One region of the Anabaena sp. CCY 9910 genome, then DNA from elsewhere that is predicted to be linked to it. Evidence: riboswitches for the same ligand, from Rfam matches in the RefSeq annotation. Region 1 holds a riboswitch; the other holds the start of a gene.
The links. Region 1 has a riboswitch for cobalamin ahead of cobG (precorrin-3B synthase). Riboswitches for the same ligand answer to the same signal wherever they lie in the genome.

Region 1 (3,165 bases):
TCAATTATGGGAAGAACACTACGAAAAACTAACAGAGAATATTGATGCGATCGCTGAACGAGTCCGGACTCTGGGTGGTTATCCCATAGGTTCAATGGAAGGATTTCTGCAAATCGCTACTCTCAAAGAACACGCCGGAGATGTTCCCAGTGCTACGGGAATGGTGGCTAATCTTGTACAGGATCATGAGCAATTGATTCGCAACCTCAGAGACCATGTAGACCGCAGTGGTGATGAGTTCCAAGATCAAGGAACTGCCGACTTCCTCACCGGACTCATGGAAGAACACGAAGAGATCGCTTGGATGTTGCGCTCATTTATTGAAGGGCAACCAATCGAGCCAAGTGGTACACAACCAGCAACAGAAACTAAAACACCTGTTGGTGTGTAATGCTTTTAGTCAATAGTCAAAATCAAAATTTTTGGACTGTGGACTATTGACTATTGACCACCCTCAGAAAAGTTTTTTGGTTCAGTGCCTAAGTCCTAAGAATAAATAAAAATAAAATTAGGGAGTATACAAGTGCCAGAAGTTTATCAAGCAGAACGTACTATCTCTGCCGTATTTAAAGAGCAGAAACAAGTTGATGATGTAATTCGCCGTTTGTTAGATAGAGGCGTACCTAGAGACCATATCTCAGTCATGGGTAGAAACTTTCAATCCGAAACTCGGATTGCAGGTTTTATCACCAAAAGAGATGTGATTTTGGGTGGTTTGCGAACAGGAGCGATTTTTGGTTCCTTGTTTGGTTCCTTCCTTAGCTTGTTAACAGGTGTAGGCGTACTGTTTATTCCCTTCGTCGGGCCGATTGTGGCAGCAGGCCCCATCAGTGCTTTACTATTGGGGGCGGCTAGTGGGGCGATCGCTGGTAGTGCTGGCGCTGGTTTAGTCTCAGTTCTGACCACCTTGGGAATGCCAGAAGATAAAGCTGCAATCTACCAAACCCGCCTACAAGCCGGTGAGTTTTTGTTATTAACCGAAGTACCAAGCGATCGCGCTGGTGAATTTCAGCTACTCTTGGAAAGTGCTGGTGCAGAAGAAATCAGCACAATTGATAAAACTTTGGCTCGTCCTTGTCCAGGGCCTTGCAAGAGTTCAGAAGATTTATCTCCTGAAGTGCGTTCTCATCTTTCTTCGGAAGCTCAAAGCACCTTTATTGAACGCTATAACGGTGTATTGAACGAGACTAGTGATGAGTTTACAGCTGAACAAGCAGCTTGGGAAGCTGTTCATCAAAAATTTGACGAAGATGAAAACGGCGTTTGGTCAAAAGCTAAAGTCGGAGTTTAGCAACGATATTTTGGTTTTTTGTTAATAGTTTCAGAGCTAAAAACTGAGATAACCGATTTATTAAGTAAGTCGGTTATTTTTTGCTAATTAACAAAGATAATCGAGTTATACCGTTTCTTAATGTAGCTTGCCTGGCGTAGCCATAGATGCACTTTATTCTGTACTGTAGAGACGTTGTATGCAACGTCTCTACATCATTTATTTGACGCAACTTCATAGAGAATTGGTATTAATGAAAAATATGAAGCAGTCAATATGATAAGTGGCAACTCATGGTAAATTACTAAAGCTTGGTGTTGGGAAACTCCGGTGCGATTCCGGGGCTGTGCCGCAGCTGTAATGAAAAGTCACAAGCGAAATTCTTGTAACTTTCCGAGTCAGAATGCCAATTCCAAGAGTTAGCTGTCTAATCTCTGCGTCGCACAGAGAAGGAGTGATTGTCTTGTTGTCTGGTTCAACACCTTGTCCTGGCTTGTTTTATGCCACACCTGCCCAAGATGGGATCTTGTCTCGCATCAGAATACCAGGTGGAATTATTAATAGTAAACAATGTCAGGCGATCGCAGATATTGCTGACGAATACGGCGGCGGTTATGTGGATGTGACCAATCGTGCTAACATCCAAATCCGGGAAATTCGCGCCGACATCGATTCTCCAGTCCTCAAGCGCCTGCAAGAACTTGGTTTGGGTTCTCGCAATACAGGTGTAGACCAAATCCGTAATATTATGACCAGTCCCACGGCTGGTATTGATCCCCAAGAATTAATTGATACCCGTTCCTTCGTTACAAGTTGGGATAGTTACATCACTGAAAATTCTGCCTTGTCAGGACTATCAGCAAAGTTTAGCGTGTGTTTTGATGGTGGTGGATTAGTTTCGGTAAGCGATCGCCTCAACGATATCACCTTTGCTGCCATTTTAGTAGAGAACAGAGTTTACTTCCGTCTGTGCTTAAGTATCGGTGCAAAAGGAAAACCACCCATTGACACCGGAATTTTGTTGTCACCAGAGGAATGTTTACCAGTCCTCATGGCTTTGACAGGGGTTTACTTAGCTCATACTGATGCTCATAATAAACGCAAGCCCCGACTCCGAGAAGTAGTGAATAGTTTGGGGTTAGATAATTATCTTCAAGAAGTTGAAAAACGTTTAACTATTTCCTTTGGGGAAAAGAACCTAACCCCCCTACCCCCTTTTCTACGAGGGAAGGGGGAGAAGACAAAGCATTTCTCCCCTCTCCTACAAGGAGAGGGGTTGGGGGAGAGGTCACATACTAAATACCACCACATTGGCATTCATCCCCAACACCAACAAAACTTATACTACATTGGTCTTGTTTTACCCCTTGGTCGCTTGGAAACTTGGCAATTAAAGAGTCTAGCTGATTTATCTGCCAAATATGGGAACGGGACTCTCAGGCTGACACCTTGGCAGAATTTATTGTTAACAGACATTCCCCAACAATGGCTGACTGAGGTTCAGAGTCACATTTTGGGGCTAGAATTAGACTTCTCAGCCGCAAATATTAAGAGTGGCTTAGTAGCTTGTTCTGGTATTCAAGGTTGTGCGGCTGCTGCTACAGATACCAAAAGTCATGCCCTCGCGCTAGCAGATTACCTGGAATCCCACATCACCCTAGAACACCCAGTAACTATTCACTTTAGCGGTTGTGATAAATCCTGCGCCCACCACGGTGACAGTGATATTACTTTGCTTGGTGTTAATAATAAAACTGGAGAAGGATATCAAGTTTTTGTAGGTGATGGTGATATTTATGAAAAATTCGGTCGGGAAATCCACCCCTATATAACTGTTGCTGAATTACCGACAACAATAGAACGAATACTAGAAGTGTATAAGAACGAACACGCAA
Region 2 (3,165 bases), on a different contig from region 1:
TGACAAACCTGCACTCAAAAAGTCCATACGTCAGGTAAGGGCGGGTGGTATTACTAACTTATCGGGGGGATGGCTCAAGGGGTGCGAATATGTCAAGCATCAACTCGATCCGCAAAAAATAAATCGTGTGCTACTGCTGACTGATGGTCACGCCAATATGGGTATTCAAGACCCAAAGATACTCACAGCCACGTCAGCCCAAAAAGCTGAGGAAGGGATTACTACAACTACTTTGGGTTTTGCTCAAGGTTTCAATGAGGATTTACTAATTGGGATGGCGAGAGCTGCTAATGGCAACTTCTACTTCATTCAAAGCATTGATGAAGCAGCAGAAGTTTTTAGTATTGAACTAGATAGTCTTAGAGCTGTAGTAGGTCAAAACTTGAAAGTAACACTAGAGTTAGCTGATGGTATAACTTTGGTTGATACTTTAAGTCTTGCTAAAGTTAGCCAAAATGAAGCTGGTCAACCTGTGATTACCTTGGGGGAACTTTACGAGGGAGAAGATAAACTTCTGGGTTTGAGTTTGATGATATCCTCTGCTCAAGTAGGTAATTTACCAGTGATGAAGCTGCATTACAGTGCTGATGTAGTGGAGAATGACATTATTCAAAGCGTTTACGGGACAACAGATGTCATCGCCAAAGTTGGCACAGTTGAGGAATCAGCGTTAGCCTCTTCCAGTCATATTATCCTTGACCTCAGCCGCTTGACGATCGCCAAAGCTAAAGAAACAGCCCTCGAATTAGCAGAACATGGTCAGCATCAAGCAGCTGAAAAAACCCTCCGTGATTTGGTGCAGTATCTCCGAGACCAAGGCTTAAATGAGAATTTTGAAATTGCAGAAGAGATTGACCAGCTGGAGTATTTCGCAGGTCGAATTGCACAACAAGCTCTAGGTAACGCCGGACGGAAAGAACTACGGGATCAAAGTTATCAGACAATGACGCGCAATCGCGGTGATCTCGTAGGGCGCGGTGTCACGGCTGGCGATGAAGTATACGCAATGCCGGTTGTCAATGAAATCGGTACTGGAGTGGAACTTTCTTGCGTCCGTGAAGGCGGTAAACTGCGGATTAAAGTTATATCTGATGGTTACGACCAAACTAAAAATGTTCAATTTCCCCGTTCCATTCGTGCTGAAGGAGCGCGGTATATTGTTGAAGGGCTAGAATTGTCAAGTAATGGCTCTTTCTACCGTGTAGTTGGCAAAGTCAGCCGTTTTGCCAAACCTGGTGAAACAGACATTTTTGTTGCTCCTAGACAATCGAGGTCAACTAGCACAAGTAAAGCCTCCAAAGCCCCAGCTACTGCGGCCGATCTTCCCACCACTGACACCATAGATCATGGTGTCCTCATTCAATGCGTCAAAGATGGCAGCAAGTTACGTGCTAGGGTAGTTTCCGACGGATATGAACCGGATTGGAATATGCGTTTTCCTCGTTCCATTCGTGAGGAAGGAATGCTTTATGTGGTTGAGGAAGTGAAGACAGCACCTGATGGCAAATCTTATATTGCTTCTGGTGAGATTAAGCGATTTTTACAACCGAATATTACTAACTAAATAGAAGCTAAGAGTTGGAAACATAAGACTTACACACCCAGATTTTCTGTTGAGACCGGGTGTAAGGGTGTAAGGGTTTCAAAAATTTATACCCCTATACCCCTATACCCCTACACCCTTGTCTAAACCCTTAATTTTTCGTTTTCATGCGTAAGTCCTAGATGTTACCATTAAGTAAATATTCGGTTCTGGTGGGGAGCAGTCACCAGAGGTAACGGGGAAAGTATACCTGCAATCTTTCGTAGGTGAACGGTGTAAGTCCGGCGCTGTCCCGCAACTGTGAAGGAAAGAAAACTCTTGTAACTTTCCCAGCCAGAACGCCCGCCGAAATTGACGATTCTCAACATCTGCGAGGTACGGATGACTACTGATAATTCTTTGGGTGTGGCAGAACACACACTATTTGTCTGCAAAACCTGCGCTAGTGTCTGGCAAGATGGTAAACGTGTAGGTGAAAGCGGCGGTCAAAAACTTTTAAATCAACTCCAACAGCTAGCACAAGAGTGGGAGTTACGGGATAAATTCCCGATCCGAGAAGTTGAATGTATGAGTGCTTGCAACCGTTCTTGTGTTGTAGCCTTTACAGGTAAAGGCAAATTAACCTATCTATTTGGGGATCTAGCCATAGACGATAATGCCTCTGCGATATTGGAATGTGCTAGTAAATACTACGATAAAGCAGATGGTTTACTGCCTTGGTCAGAACGTCCCGAACCTTTGAAAAAAGGCATTCTCGCCAGGATTCCCACCTAACTTTTTTTGCATTCAAAATGCAAAATACCTTACATAAAGGCTGCGCCAACAAGCTCCCACTAATTGTCTTTAATGCGCGAATTTTGAATTTTGAATTGGAGCGAAGCGACTTGACGATGCGCCTTTTAATTCTGGGTGGAACTGGAGATGCGGCCGAACTAAGTGCCAAAGTTGCAACTATTCCAGGTATTGAGGCGATCGCATCTTTAGCCGGTCGCACCCGTGAACCTTCTCTCCCATCTGGTAATGTCCGTGTGGGGGGTTTTGGTGGTGCGGCTGGATTGGCTGAGTATCTGCGTCAGATGCAGGTTGATGTATTAATTGACGCTACCCACCCTTTTGCTGCACAAATTTCTGAGAATGCGGCGCTGGCGGCTGATGAGGTGGGGATACCACGTTTGATGTTAATCCGTCCTCCCTGGGTAAAAGTAGCAGGCGATCGCTGGATAGAAGTTGACAATACAAGCGCCGCCGCCGCTATTTTGGAGAATCAAGCCAAAAGAGTATTTTTAACTGTTGGCAGACAAGAACTCTCCGCTTTCGCTCATCTACAAGATATTTGGTTTCTCATGCGGATGATCGATCCTCCTGCTGCTGATGCTTTAGTTCCGCCTGGGGTGATATTGTGCGATCGCGGCCCCTTTACCCTTCCCCAGGAAAAAGACATCCTCATTCAACATAATATTGATACTTTAGTTAGTAAAAATAGTGGGGGTGATGCCACCTATGCCAAGATTGTTGCAGCCAGAGAACTAGGCGTACAGGTTGTTATGGTCAATCGTCCAGTCGTACCAGCCTGCGAACAAGTGACAGACACTGATGCGGCGGTAACCTGGCTACTAGAAAAG

Region 2: it holds a riboswitch for cobalamin, as region 1 does, so the genes downstream of both, ACM5QX_RS18710 (DUF1636 domain-containing protein) here and cobG (precorrin-3B synthase) in region 1, are expected to answer to the same signal.

Annotation. Positions count from the first base shown of each region.
Region 1 covers NZ_CAWUDJ010000014.1:25,403-28,567, reverse strand. Annotated here, with positions in the region: gene ACM5QX_RS12805 (Dps family protein) at 1-391, shown strand, start outside; gene ACM5QX_RS12800 (ChaB family protein) at 524-1,291, shown strand; cobalamin riboswitch at 1,566-1,696, shown strand; partial or broken gene cobG (precorrin-3B synthase) at 1,674-3,152, shown strand.
Region 2 covers NZ_CAWUDJ010000026.1:64,849-68,013, forward strand. Annotated here, with positions in the region: gene ACM5QX_RS18705 (vWA domain-containing protein) at 1-1,564, shown strand, start outside; cobalamin riboswitch at 1,731-1,908, shown strand; gene ACM5QX_RS18710 (DUF1636 domain-containing protein) at 1,925-2,317, shown strand; gene ACM5QX_RS18715 (cobalt-precorrin-6A reductase) at 2,434-3,165, shown strand, end outside.